2 regions of the Microbacterium betulae genome follow, and region 2 is predicted to be linked to the other one. Evidence: predicted binding sites of a transcription regulator. Region 2 holds the regulator's gene; the other holds the start of a gene.
The links. The regulator HrcA, encoded in region 2, represses chaperone genes, less so after heat shock. The targets are predictions, from matches to a motif close to TTNGCACTCGNNNNNNNCGAGTGCNAA.
Positions count from the first base shown of each region.

Region 1: the regulator HrcA is predicted to act here: its motif matches at 4,592-4,618, upstream of groES (co-chaperone GroES).

Region 1 is NZ_CP118157.1:2,655,995-2,663,184, reverse strand. It holds gene alr (alanine racemase) at 1-63, shown strand, start outside; gene tsaE (tRNA (adenosine(37)-N6)-threonylcarbamoyltransferase complex ATPase subunit type 1 TsaE) at 60-563, shown strand; gene tsaB (tRNA (adenosine(37)-N6)-threonylcarbamoyltransferase complex dimerization subunit type 1 TsaB) at 700-1,428, shown strand; gene rimI (ribosomal protein S18-alanine N-acetyltransferase) at 1,425-1,919, shown strand; gene tsaD (tRNA (adenosine(37)-N6)-threonylcarbamoyltransferase complex transferase subunit TsaD) at 1,919-2,986, shown strand; gene N8K70_RS12605 (hypothetical protein) at 2,983-3,324, shown strand; gene N8K70_RS12600 (class I SAM-dependent methyltransferase) at 3,368-4,555, opposite strand; gene groES (co-chaperone GroES) at 4,702-4,998, shown strand; gene rarD (EamA family transporter RarD) at 5,155-6,102, shown strand; gene N8K70_RS12585 (ABC transporter substrate-binding protein) at 6,388-7,190, shown strand, end outside.
Region 2 is NZ_CP118157.1:1,795,123-1,802,312, forward strand. It holds gene lepA (translation elongation factor 4) at 1-740, shown strand, start outside; gene N8K70_RS08420 (DUF1990 family protein) at 768-1,418, shown strand; gene hemW (radical SAM family heme chaperone HemW) at 1,418-2,635, shown strand; gene hrcA (heat-inducible transcriptional repressor HrcA) at 2,719-3,759, shown strand; gene dnaJ (molecular chaperone DnaJ) at 3,815-4,927, shown strand; gene N8K70_RS08440 (16S rRNA (uracil(1498)-N(3))-methyltransferase) at 4,938-5,669, shown strand; gene N8K70_RS08445 (HIT domain-containing protein) at 5,693-6,043, shown strand; gene N8K70_RS08450 (PhoH family protein) at 6,117-7,139, shown strand; gene ybeY (rRNA maturation RNase YbeY) at 7,136-7,190, shown strand, end outside.

The DNA of each region.
Region 1 (7,190 bases), 860 kb from region 2:
ACCATCAACTACGAGATCGTCACGCGCGTCGGCCCCCGCGTGGCGCGGAGGGCGACCGGATGATCCCCGACGACCTGCTCGGCACGCACGAGGTGCCCGCGGCATCCGACATGGAGGAGCTCGGCCGCCGGCTCGGCGCGCGCCTCGAGGCGGGCGACCTCCTCGTGCTCACGGGCCCTCTGGGAGCGGGCAAGACGACCCTCACGCGGGGGATCGCCGAGGCTCTCGGCGTGCGCGGGCCCATCCAGAGCCCGACCTTCGTGATCGCCCGCACGCATCCCTCGCTCGTCGGCGGCGCTCCGCTCGTGCACGCCGACGCCTACCGGCTGTCCTCGGCCGTGGAGCTGGACGACCTCGACATCGACGCGGACGGCTCCGTCGTCGTCATGGAGTGGGGACGCGGCAAGGCGGAGGGACTGCGGGACAGCTGGTGGGATGTGGAGATCACCCGGCCCGTGGGAGGCCGCGGCGCGGACACCATGTGCGGCGACCTCGCGCGCGCGTCGGCGGAGCTCGACGACGACGCGCCGCGCGTCGTGGTGATCGAGAAGCGCACGGCATGACGCTCGCGTCTCTCGGCGCCCGTCTCGTGCGGCGCCCGCCGCGGACGGCGGGGCGACCGGAGGACCGGGATGCGCCGACGGCACGGGAGAGCGTCCCCGGCGCTTCGCGATCGGCGGGGAAACTACGCTGGAGGGCATGATCCTCGCCGTCGACACCTCCATCGGCTCGGCCGTCGCCGTCGTCGCGGCGGACGGCGTCGTCCTGGCCGAGGCGGAGAGCGGGAACGCGCTCGGCCACGCGGAGGTCATCGGCACGCTGCTCGAGAGTGCGCTGTCCGATGCGGGCGTCGGGCCCGATGCGATCACGCATGTCGCGGCGGGAATGGGGCCGGGCCCCTTCACGGGCCTGCGCATCGGGATCGCCGCGGCGCGCGCGTTCGCACTGGGGCGCGGCGTCCCCGTCGTCCCGGTCGTGAGCCACGACGCCGTGGCGATGGAACTGCTCGGCGTCCTCCCCGAAGGAGGCTTCGCCGTGACGACGGACGCGCGCCGCCGCGAGAACGCCGTGTCGGTCTACGGCGCCCCGGATGGACGGGGCCTCCCGCATCGGGTCGCCGGCCCCGAGCTCCGCCCGCGCGACGCCGACCTCGCCTCCGATCCGCTGCTCGCCGTCGTGCGACGGGCGCGGGGGACCGACGCGACGTCGGAGGCGCCGCGCACCGCGGAGGAGATGCGCACCGGCGAGAGCTCCCTCCCCCGCGCGAGCGGCGGCGTCTTCGAGGCCACGCGCGTCCCCGTCGGCCTCCTGGGCCGGATCGCGGCCATCCGGGTGCGGCACGGCATCGCTCCCGACGTCGACGCGCCGCTGTATCTGCGCTCGCCCGACGTGAAGGCGCCCGCACCGCGGAAGCGGGTCGGCTCATGACCGTCCGCGCGGCGACGGCCGAGGACCTCGATGCGATCATGGCGCTCGAGCGCGCGTCCTTCCCGACAGACGCGTGGAGCGAGGCGATGATGCGCGAGGAGCTCGCCTCTCCCCACGGCCACTATCTCGTGCTCGAGCAGACGGGCCATGTCGTCGGGTACGCGGGGCTGCGGGCGCTGTCCGGCTCGCGGGACGCGGATGTGCAGACGATCGCGATCGCCGAGCAGGCGCGCGGGCGGGGCCGGGGAAGGGCGCTCCTGCGCGCGCTCCTCGACGAGGCCGAGCGCCGCCGCGTGCGCGAGGTCTTCCTCGACGTGCGCGCCGACAACCCCGCCGCGCAGGGTCTCTACGCGAGCGAGGGATTCGCGCGGATCGGCCGTCGTCCCCGGTACTACCAGCCGGACGACGTCGATGCGATCGTCATGAGGCTCGACGTCCGCTCGTGGGCGGCCGCGCGCGTCCCCGACCCCGACGACGCGGGAGCCTGCTGATGAACCCCGCCGAACCCCTCGTCCTCGGCATCGAGACGAGCTGCGACGAGACCGGCATCGGCATCGTGCGCGGCCGCACGCTCCTGTCGAACACGATCGCCAGCAGCATGGACGAGCACGCCCGCTACGGCGGCGTCGTCCCCGAGGTCGCCGCGCGCGCGCACCTCGAGGCGCTGCAGCCGGCGATCGAGGCCGCCGTCGCCGAAGCCGGCGTCCGCCTGGGCGACGTCGACGCGATCGCCGTCACGAGCGGCCCCGGCCTCGCCGGCGCCCTCATGGTCGGAGTCGGGGCCGCGAAGGCGCTCTCGGTCTCGCTCGCGAAGCCCCTCTACGCCGTCAACCACCTCGTCGGCCACATCGCCGCGGACATCCTCGCCGCCGACGCCGAGCCGCTCGAGTACCCGACCGTCGCGCTGCTCGTCTCGGGCGGCCACACGTCCCTGCTGCTCGTGCGCGACCTCACGAGCGATGTCGAGCTCCTCGGCGAGACCGTCGACGACGCCGCGGGCGAGGCCTTCGACAAGGTCGCGCGCATTCTCGGCCTCCCGTACCCCGGCGGCCCCGAGATCGATCGCGCGGCCGTCGTCGGCGACCCCTCCGCCATCCGGTTCCCCCGAGGACTGTCGCGGGCGAGCGACCGCGCGAGACACCGCTGGGACTTCTCGTTCTCCGGGCTGAAGACCGCCGTGGCCCGCTGGATCGAGCAGCGCGAGGCGGCGGGGGAGGACGTCCCGCTGGCGGATGTCGCGGCGAGCTTCCGGGAGGCGGTCGTCGACGTGCTCGTCACCAAGGCGCTCGACGCGTGCGCGGAGCACGGCGTGCCGCGTCTGCTCCTCGGCGGCGGCGTCATCGCGAACCGACGGCTGCGCGAGGTCGCCCTCGCCCGCGCGGAGGCCGCGGGCGTCACGGTGCGCATCCCGCCGCTCAGCCTCTGCACCGACAACGGCGCGATGATCGCCGCGCTCGCGTCCGAGCTCATCCAGAGCGGACGGGAGCCGTCGACGCTCGTCTTCGGCGCCGACTCGACCCTGCCCGTCACGGACATCCAGGTGTCCCGGCGCGCATGACGGAGCCGGAGGAGGCCGCGCGGCTCGACGACGCCGAGCTGCTCAACGTGCTGCCCTCCCGGCCGGCCCGGCGCCGGATCTCGCTCTCGAGCCCGTCGATGGTCGTCGGGACGTTCTCGCTCACGATGTCGTGGTTCACGCCCTGGGTCGCGCCGCTCGCCCTCATCGCCGCGCTGCTCGCCGTGATCGCCCTCGCCCGCCGCCATGCGCAGCGCGTGCTCGCCTGGTGGGGGCTGGGGCTCGCCGTGGCCGCGGTGCTGTTCTGCGGCGTCTGGGCGCTGTGGATCGTCGGCCAGCTCGGCGAGGCGCCGGCGCTCGAGCTGCCGTCGCTGCCGTAGTCGCGGGGCATCCGCCGACGCCCGATCGGACGGGTGCCCCGCCTCACACCCTCTCGGCGAGCACGGCCGTGCGGCGGCCGGCGATGCGGGTGAGGAAGAGCGTCGCAGAGGCATCGCCCTTCAGGCCCAGCCGCCTCCGCAGCAGCGCCGGGTCGACGTCGACGCCGCGCTTCTTGATCTCGAGCGTGCCGATGCCGCGTTCGCGCAGCGCCTTCGCGAGCGCCTTCGCGTCGGCCGGGAGCGTCTCGCGCACGCGGAACGACGACACGAACGGCGTCGTGAGGGCCGCGTCCCCCGTGAGGTAGGCGATGCCCGGCGCCACGGGGCCGGCGTCGAGCGACCGTGCGACATCGCCGACGAGACGCGCCCGGATGACGGCGCCCTCCGGCTCGTGCAGGTATGCGCCGAGCGGATGCACGGGCTCGTCCTCCGCGTCGGCGGCGGCCGTCAGCTCGTGCGCCTCGTCGCCGCGGACGACGAGCGCCGACCGTCCGATGTCCTCGCGCGCCAGCGCTCCCGACCACAGCACGAGCTCGACGGTCGACCCGTCGACGCTCACCCACTGCGCCTCGACGCCCTGCGGGAGGGTCGCGCGGTCGTGCGCCGGCCCGAGCTTCAGGCCCACGGGCAACCGCTCGCCCAGCGCATGAGCCCAGCCGAGCGAGGGCGAGTAGTCGGATGCCGACACGCGGCGTGTCTCGGAGTGCCCGGCCGTCCGGCGGGCCGGGTCGAGCCAGACGGCGTCCCAGCCGTCGAGATCCACGTCCTCGGCGCGCGCCGAGCGGACCTCGACGGCATCGCCGAACGGACGGAGGTTGTACGCCGCGAGCGCCGCGGTCACGGGGTCGGCGTCCACGGCGAGGACGTCCATCCCGAGCCCGGCGAAGCCGAGCGCGTCGCCGCCGATGCCGCATCCGAGGTCCGCGACCCGGCCGACCCCCGCCGCGCGCATCCGCCCGGCGTGGTGCGCGGCGACGGCCATCCGCGTCGCCTGCTCGAGCCCCGCGCGGGTGAAGAGCATGCCCGCCGCGAACGGCCCGAACTTCGTCGCCGCCCGTTCGCGCAGTCGGGCCTGGCCGACCACGGCCGACACGAGCGCGGGCGGGTGGCCCGCCGCGCGCAGCCGCGAGACCGCGCGGGCGACGTCCGCCGTCGTCTCCACGGGATCGAGCCCGTCGAGCAGCGCCAGACCCTCGGTCGTGAGCAGCGCTTCCAGTTCCCCCTGATCCATGCTCCCCATTGTCGCGTGTCATCCCGCGTCATCGACCTGGCACTCGCGTTGCATGAGTGCCAGGTCCGGGCCTACACTCGGATTAGCACTCTCCTGACGAGAGTGCGAATGTCTTCCGTCGAAGCACACGAAAGAAGAGGTACACCGTGTCGGTTTCCATCAAGCCGCTCGAGGACCGTATCGTCATCCAGCAGGTCGAGGCCGAGCAGACCACCGCCAGCGGTCTGGTCATCCCCGACACCGCCAAGGAGAAGCCCCAGGAGGGCGAGGTTGTGGCCGTGGGCCCCGGCCGCATCGACGACAACGGCAACCGCGTCCCGCTCGACGTCGCCGTCGGCGACCGCGTGCTGTACAGCAAGTACGGCGGCACCGAGGTCAAGTTCGGCGCCGACGAGTACCTGGTGCTGTCTGCTCGCGACGTCCTGGCGGTCGTCGTCCGCTGACGAGAGGTCCTTCGAGAGGGCCCGGCGCTTCGGCACCGGGCCCTCTCGGCGTCTCCGGGCGTCTTCCCCGGATGGCAGGATTCCGGCGGCATGTGGCGGACGGAGGCTCTTCGGGCCGGCTCGGCGCCCCGCCGCCGGGTCTAGCCTGGACGGGTGATCCAGCGCCCCGCACCGACATCCGCCGAACGGGAACGGGCGCTCGGCACGGGATACGGGCTCGGCGCCTACGTGCTGTGGGGCGTCCTGCCGCTGTACTTCGTCTTCCTCGCGCCGACGGGCCCCTGGGAGGTCGTCGGCTGGCGCGTCCTGCTCTCGCTGGTGTTCTGCGCGCTCCTTCTCACGGCCACGCGCGGATGGGGGCGGATGCTCGCCGTGCTGCGCAACCGGCGGCTCGCGTCGTGGACGGCGCTGGCGGGCGTCCTCATCTACGTCAACTGGCAGGCGTTCCTCATCGCGACGCAGTCCGGGCACGTGATCGAGGTGAGCCTGGGGTACTTCATCAACCCGATCACGACCGTGCTGCTCGCCGTCGTCGTGCTGCGCGAGAGGCTGCGCCCCGCGCAGTGGGCCGCGATCGGCATCGCCGCCGTCGCGGTCGTCGTGATCGTCGTCGCATACGGCGCGGTGCCCTGGATCTCGCTCATCGTCACCGCGTCCTTCGGCGTGTACGGTCTCGTCAAGAACCGCATCGGCCCGGCGGTCGACGCGGTGAGCGGTCTCGCCCTCGAGACCATGTGGCTCGCGCCCATCGCCGTCGTGCAGCTCGTCGTCGTCGCCGTCACGACCGGCATCACGTACGGCTCCGCCGGCGTCGGGCACACGGTGCTCCTCTCGCTCGCCGGCGTCGCGACCGCCGTTCCGCTGCTGCTGTTCGCGTCCGGCGCGCGACGCGTGTCGCTCACGACCGTCGGCCTCCTGCAGTTCGCCGCGCCCATCCTGCAGTTCATCTGCGGCGCCTACATCCTGGGCGAGCCCATGCCGACCGAGCGCTGGATCGGCTTCGGCATCGTCTGGGTGGCGCTCGTCGTGCTCACCGTCGACATGGTGCGGAACGCCCGTCGCTCGCGCCGCCTCTCCGTGCGCGCGGCGGAGCCCGTCGTCTGACATCCGATTCCTCGCGGGAGGACGATGCCCGTGCGGGGAGGACGTCTGCGCGCGACTCCTCCTCCGCCGGAGCAGCGGATGCCGTGCTGCGACCCCGCGGTGCTGCCCGTCCGCGCCGGAGACGCGCCACACCGCAGATAACGATTGCATCGCGATGCGACCCTGGGTATCGCCTGTGGACGCAAACGGAAACACCCTCGTAGCAATGCATCGGTAGCGTGCCCGCATCGCGGTCTCCACCGCTACCACAACGATCCCCGGATCACTGAGAAAGGACGGGACCACATGGTTCGATCCAGGAAGGCGCTGCTCGGCGCCGTCGCGTTGGCAGGAGCGACGGCGCTCGTGCTGGCGGGCTGCGCATCGGGCGGCACCGACACGGCGGAGTCGGAAGAGCCGGACGACTCCACCTCGGCGGAGGTCGGGGGAGACCTCGCGCTGAAGATCGGGACGGCCCTGCCCGTGACCGGCTCGCTCGCGTTCCTCGGCCCGCCCGAGATCGAGGGCGTCAACTACGCGCAGTCGCTCATCAACGAGTACACGGAGACATCGGGCCTCGAGCTCGACGTCGTCCACGGCGACTCCGGCGACCTCGACAACAAGGCGTACGAGACCGAGATCCCGCGTCTCCTCAGCGAGAACGTGTCGGCCATCGTCGGGGCCGCGTCCTCGGGCGTCTCGCTCCAGTTCATCGACCAGGTCGTCGGCGCCGGGGTCGTCCAGATCTCCCCGGCGAACACCTCCGACGCCTTCACGACGTACGACGACAACGGCCTGTACTTCCGCACCGCGCCGTCCGACGTGCTGCAGGGCGACGTGCACGGCAACTTCGTCGCCGAGCAGGGGTACCAGACGCTCGGCCTCATCGTGCTCAACGACGCCTACGGCACGGGCCTCGCGAGCTACATCACGGAGGCGTTCGAGAACGCCGGCGGCGAGGTCGTCGCGAGCGCGACGTTCAACCCGGGCGACACGACGTTCGACTCGCAGATCTCCGAGGTGCTCGCGGCCGACCCCGACGCGATCTCGCTGATCACGTTCGACGAGGCCAAGGTCATCGTGCCGAACCTCGTGTCGCAGGGCTTCCC
Region 2 (7,190 bases):
GGGAGTTCGGCCTCGATCTCATCACGACCGCTCCGAGCGTCGTCTACGAGGTGACGACGGAGACGGGCGAGAAGATCGTCGTGACGAACCCGAGCGAGTATCCCGAGGGCAAGATCGGGTCGGTCTCGGAGCCCATCGTGCGCGCGTCGATCCTCACGCCGAAGGAGTTCGTCGGCACCGTCATGGAGCTGTGCCAGAACCGTCGCGGGACGATGCTGGGGATGGACTACCTCTCGGCGGAGCGCGTCGAGCTGAAGTACACGATGCCGCTCGCCGAGATCGTGTTCGACTTCTTCGACCAGCTCAAGAGCCGCACCCAGGGCTATGCGAGCTTCGACTACGAGCCCGAGGGGCAGCAGGAGGCCGACCTCGTGAAGGTCGACATCCTGCTGCAGGGAGACCGCGTCGACGCCTTCAGCGCCATCGTGCACCGTGAGAAGGCCTACTCCTACGGCACGACGATGACCGAGCGTCTGCGCAAGCTCATCCCGCGTCAGCAGTTCGAGGTGCCCATCCAGGCGGCGATCGGGGCGCGCGTCATCGCGCGCGAGAACATCCGCGCCATGCGCAAGGACGTGCTCGCCAAGTGCTACGGCGGCGACATCACCCGCAAGCGCAAGCTCCTCGAGAAGCAGAAGGAAGGCAAGAAGCGGATGAAGATGGTCGGCCGCGTCGAGGTCCCCCAGGAGGCGTTCATCGCCGCCCTGTCCGGGGACGTCGAGTCGAAGTCCGCGAAGTAGCCAGGGGCTGCGGTTAGGGTGGACACCATGCGCCGGGCGACCTTCCGAGACGAGACGGTCGACTATGCAGCGGTCGGGGCCACGCAGGCGCCCGATCTGCTGCAGTATCCGCCGGAGGGCAGCATCCCCGCCGCCGCCGCGTGGCGGATCGGCAGCGGAGAGGAGCGGTTCCGCACGGCGGTCGACTCCCTCCTCTCGTGGGGGGCGCTCAAGGGCGCCGGACTCGTGCTCACGGATGTGCGCCCTGCCCCCGGCCCGACGTACACGGGCGTGAGCTTCGACGACGAGGGGAACGCGGTCGCGCCGAGCCGGTCCGACCAGGACCAGCGCTTCGACGCGGACGGCACGCCGTTCGTGGGAGCCGGGACGACCGTCACGGTCCACGGCAAGGTGGGGGGCTCCCGGGCCGACGCCGAGCTCCGCGTCATCTTCGTGATCGAGGAGGCGCGCCGCGTCGGCTTCGCCCTCGGCACGGTGGGCGAGTCGGTCGTGAGCGGCGAGGAGTCCTTCCTGATCGAATGGCGCGACAACGACGAGGTCTGGTTCGACGTCCGCGCCTTCGATCGCCCCGTCTCGCTCGGGAACCGGATCTTCCGCGGCCTCGTGAGGCGCCGCCGCAAGGCGCTGTTCGCGGCGTACCTGCGCGCGATCTCGCCGCTGTTCAGCACGGGGACGTGATGGCCGGCCCGCTTCCCGTCGGCGATCCCGCTCCCGCCGACGGGCGGCTGCCGCATGACCTCCCGCTCGACCCGTCGACGGACTTCGGCGTGTACCTGCACGTGCCGTTCTGCCGGGTCCGCTGCGGCTACTGCGACTTCAACACGTACACCTCGGGCGAGCTGCGCGGCGCCCGCCAGGACGAGTACGCGGACGTCCTGCTGCAGGAGGTCGGGCTGGCCAGGGAGGTCCTCGGGGAGGCGGCGGGGAGCCGCCCGGCCAGCACGGTCTTCTTCGGCGGCGGGACCCCGACCCTCCTGCCCGCCGGGGACCTCGCACGGATGCTGACGGGCGTCCGCGACGCGTTCGGCATCGCGCCCGGCGCGGAGGTGACGGTCGAGGCGAACCCGGACACGGTCACGCAGGAGGTCGCCGACGAGCTCGCCGACGCGGGCGTGACGCGGATGTCCGTGGGCATGCAGTCGGCCGTGCCCCGCGTGCTCGCCGCGCTCGACCGCACCCACACCCCGTCGAACGTCCGCACGGCCGTGGAGGCGGGCCGAGCGGCCGGCCTCGACGTGAGCGTGGACCTCATCTACGGAGCGCCGGGCGAGACCCTCGACGACTGGCGGGCCTCGCTCGATGCGGCCCTCGAGCTCGATCCCGATCATCTGTCCGCATACGCGCTCATCGTCGAGGACGGCACGAAGCTCGCCCGCCAGATCAGGCGCGGCGAGGCGCCCGCGCCCGACGACGACCTGCAGGCCGACATGTACGCGCTCGCGGATGCGGCGCTCGGCGACGCCGGCTACGACTGGTACGAGGTCTCCAACTGGTCGCGCGGAGAGGCCCACCGGTCGCGGCACAACCTCGCCTACTGGACGGGGGCCGACTGGTGGGGCTTCGGCCCGGGGGCCCACAGCCACGTCGCAGGACTGCGCTGGTGGAACGTCAAGCATCCCGCCGCCTACGCGCAGCGCCTCGCGGCGCAGGAGTCTCCCGCGGCGGGCCGCGAGCGGCCGGACGAGGAGTCGCGGACGCTGGAGCGGGTGCTGCTGCGGAGCCGCATCCGCGAGGGGCTCGCGATCGACGACCTCGACGCGGGGGCGCGCAGCGCGGTCGCCGGCCTCATCGCGGACGGTCTCGTCGTGCCCGCCGCGGCGCTGAAGGGGCGGATCGTGCTGACGCTGCGGGGGAGGCTGCTCGCCGACGCGGTGGTCCGCGCGCTCACCGCCTGACGCGTCGCGGCGCGCCCCGGCGACGGCCGCGGATCGGTAGACTGGCACTCGGAGTCGTCGAGTGCCAGGGGAGAGGAGCGCACATGGTCAGCGAGCGCGGCCTTCAGGTCCTCCGCGCGATCGTGCAGGACTACGTCGACACCCATGAGCCCGTCGGCAGCCGCTCGATCGTCGACCGGCACTCCTTCGGCGTCTCCGCGGCGACCATCCGCAACGACATGGCGCTCCTCGAGGACGAGGAGCTCATCGCCCAGCCGCACACCTCGTCGGGCCGCGTCCCGACCGACAAGGGGTACCGGGTGTTCGTCGACCATCTCGCGGAGCTGCGCCCGCTCTCCTCGGCTCAGCGCGCCGCGATCACCGCGTTCCTCGGCGACCCCGCCGACCTCGACGAGCTGCTCGCCCGCACCGTGCGGCTGCTGACCCAGCTCACCGGCCAGGTCGCGCTCGTGCAGTACCCCTCGTTCTCCCGGGCGAACGTCACCCATGTCCAGCTCGTGCCGCTCGATCCGCACCGGCTGCTCGTCATCATCGTCACCGACACCGGTCGCGTCTCGCAGCGCATCACGATCCTGCCCCAGCCCCTCGACGAGGCCGGCGTGGCGGCGGTCGGCGCACGCCTGATCCCGCGCCTCACAGGGCGTTCGGTGGCCGAGGCCGCCGAGCAGCTGTCCCTCGCGCGCACCGCGGCGAGCGTGCACCTCACCCCCGCGGAGGCGGCGCTGCACGCGGTGGCCGTCGCCGCGTCGGAGGAGCTCGACGAGTTCCGCCAGAATCGGCTCATGATGGCGGGGTCGGCGACGCTCGCGAAGCGGGAGCAGGACTTCCGCGGGAGCATCCACCCGCTCCTCGAGGCGATCGAGGAGCAGGTCACGCTGCTGCGGCTGATGAGCGAGATGGTCGCGGACGGCCAGGGCCTGTCGGCGAGCATCGGACGGGAGAACGCCGCGTTCGGGCTCGCGGAGGCGTCGATCGTGGCGAGCGAGTACGACTCGGCGGTCGGGGCCGCGCGCATCGGGCTCATGGGCCCCACCCGTATGGACTATCCGCGCAACCTCGCGGCGGTACGGGCGGTCGCCCGGTACCTCACGAGGCTGCTGGACGAAGACGAGGGACGGCGCTGAGGCACCGTCCGGACGGATCACGGCACGGACGCACGGCGTCCGCAGGAAGGCTGACGTGGCTGATCACTACGAGACCCTCGGTGTGTCGAAGGACGCTTCGCAGGAGGACATCAAGAAGGCGTACCGCCGATTGGCGCGCCGGCTGCACCCCGACGTGAACCCCGCGCCGGAGGCGGCGGAGGAGTTCAAGTCGGTCACGCACGCGTACGACGTGCTGAGCGATCCCGAGCAGCGGCGCCGATACGACATGGGCGGGGACGAGTCCCCGTTCGGAGGAGCGGGCTTCGGCGGCTTCGGCGACATCTTCGAGACCTTCTTCGGCGCGGCCGGAGGCGGAGGCGGGCGCAGCGGCAGGCCGCGGTCCCGCCGGGAGCGCGGCCAGGACGCTCTCGTCCGCGTCACGCTCGACCTGGGCGACGTCGTCTTCGGGACCCACCGCGACATCGAGGTCGACACCGCCGTGCTGTGCGAGACGTGCCAGGGCTCGTGCTGTCAGCCCGGGACGAGCCCGCAGACGTGCGACATCTGCCGCGGCACGGGCCACGTCCAGCGTCAGGTGCGGAGCCTTCTCGGCAACATGGTGACGAGCCAGCCCTGCGGCACGTGCCAGGGCTACGGCACGGTCATCCCGCAGCCCTGCACGACGTGCCACGGGCAGGGCAGGGTGCGATCGCGCCGCACGGTCTCCCTCGACATCCCCGCCGGCGTCGAGACCGGTCTGCGGCTGCAGCTGCCCGGCTCCGGCGAGGTGGGGCAGGCGGGCGGCCCCAACGGCGACCTGTACGTCGAGGTCACCGTCGCCCCGCACCCCGTCTTCAGCCGCGACGGCGACGACCTGCTGGCGACGCTCGAGGTGTCGATGACCGACGCGATCCTCGGGACGACCACGTCGATCGACGGCCTCGACGGCGCCGTGGAGGTGGAGGTGCGCGCCGGGATCCAGTCGGGCGAGATCCTCACGGTCAGGGATCGCGGCATCACCGGCCTCCGCTCCTCGCGTCGCGGCGATCTGCGTGTCGGAGTGCAGGTGGTCACGCCGACGAAGGTCGATCACAAGACCCGCGAGCTCCTCGAGGAGCTGGCCAGGCGCACGAAGGCCCCGTCGCCGCGACTGGCGGAGTTCCAGCAGGGACTGTTCTCGAAGCTCCGCGACAGGTTCCGCGGCTGAGGGGCGGGCCATGGCGCTGCACTTCCACGACCCCTCCGCCGCAGAGGCGGCCGTCGGCGACGCGATCGAGCTCGGCGGATCCGAGGCGCACCACGCCGCAGCGGTGCGCCGCGTGCGCGCCGGCGAGGGCGTGACGGTGACGGACGGGCGGGGCGCGTGGATCACGGGCACGTGCGAGTCGGTCGAACGGGACCGCGTGGTCGTGCGGATCACGGCGCGGGAGGACGTCCCGGCACCGCGTCCCCGTCTCGTCCTCGTCCAGGCGCTCGCGAAGGGCGACAGGGACGAGCTCGCGGTGCAGGCGGCCACGGAGCTCGGCGTCGACGGCGTCGTTCCCTGGCAGGCCGCGCGGAGCGTCTCACGCTGGGAGGGCGCCAAGGCCGAGAAGGGCCGTGCGCGCTGGGCCGCGATCGTGCGCGAGGCGGCCAAGCAGGCCCATCGGGCGTGGATCGCCGAGGTCGCTCCCGTCGAGGCGATCGCTGCGCTCGCGCAGCGTGCGGCGCAGGCGCGGATGCTCGTGCTGGACCCGACCGCGGACACCGCGCTCACCGAGGTCTCCTTCACGGACGCGCGCGACGTCGTCCTCGTGGTGGGGCCGGAGGGCGGCATCGCCCCCGAGGAGCTCGACCGTCTCGCGCAGGCGGGAGCCGAGCGGGTGCGCCTGGGGGCGACGATCCTCCGCACGTCCACCGCGGGCCCCGCGGCGCTCGCCGTCGTCAACGCCGGGCTGGGGCGCTGGTAGCCCTGGTCGTTAGACTCGAACCCATGAGCGAGCCGTCGATCTTCACGCGCATCCTGCGGGGCGACATCCCGGGCGACATCGTCGCGGAGACCGACAGGGTCTTCGCGATCACCGACATCAGCCCGCGGGCGCCGCTGCACCTGCTCGTCATCCCCAAGACGGAGGATTACCGCGACGTCGCCGAGCTCGCAGCCGGCGACCCCGATCTGCTCGCCGAGGTGGTCGCGGTGGCCCAGGGGCTCGCCGACGAGCGCGCGGGCGGGCAGTTCCGACTGATCTTCAACACCGGCGCAGACGCGGGCCAGACCGTGTTCCACGTGCATGCGCACGTGCTCGCCGGAGACCTCCAGGAGAAGAGCCTCGTTGGCAACTGACCCCACAAGCCCCACGGGCCCCGCGTCGGCGGACGACGTCGTCACGCAGACGGTCCTCGCCGACGGCGTCGCGATGGTGCGCCTGCTCGGACCGCAGGATCGTCTGCTGCGGATGGTCGAGAAGGAGCATCCCGCGGTCGACGTGCACGTTCGCGGGAACGAGATCACCCTCACGGGCGTCGCCGCGTCGGTCCGTGCGGCTCGCGCCCTCGTCGACGAGCTCCTGCAGCTGACGCGCGACGGCCACGACCTCGGCCCCTCCGACATCGCGACGTCGAACCGGATCCTCGAGCAGGGCGGACCGCGCCCGAGCGAGGTGCTGGGCGAGGCGATCCTCTCCACGCGCGGCAGGATCATCCGCCCCAAGACGCTCGGCCAGAAGCAGTACGTCGACGCCATCGACGAGAGCACCATCGTGTTCGGCATCGGTCCCGCCGGTACGGGGAAGACCTATCTCGCGATGGCGAAGGCCGTCCAGGCGCTGCAGCGACGCGAGGTCAACCGCATCATCCTCACGCGTCCGGCCGTCGAGGCGGGGGAGCGGCTGGGGTTCCTGCCCGGGACGCTCACGGACAAGATCGACCCGTACCTGCGCCCGCTGTACGACGCCCTCAACGAGATGATGGACCCCGAGGCGGTGCCCAAGCTCATGGCGAGCGGCACGATCGAGGTCGCCCCCCTCGCCTACATGCGCGGCCGTACCCTGAACGACTCCTTCGTCGTGCTCGACGAGGCGCAGAACACCACGCCCGAGCAGATGAAGATGTTCCTCACCCGTCTCGGCTTCGGCACGCGGATGGTCGTCACGGGCGACATCACGCAGGTCGACCTCCCCGGCGGCACGTCGGGGCTGCGGCTCGTGACGCGCATCCTCGACGGGGTCGACGACATCCACTTCGCGCGGCTGACGAGCGAGGACGTCGTGCGCCACACGCTCGTCGGCCGCATCGTCGACGCCTACAGCGCGTACGACGAGAAGCGCACGGCGCGTCGCGCCGAGCTCGACGAGGCCCATGAGTTCGCCAATCGCGCGGAGCGCCGTGGTGCCGCGCGCCCCGGTCCGCGCGACCGCAAGCCGAAGCGAGGCATCCGATGATCGACGTCAACAACGAGTCCGGGATCGGCGTCGACGAGAGCGTCCTGCTGC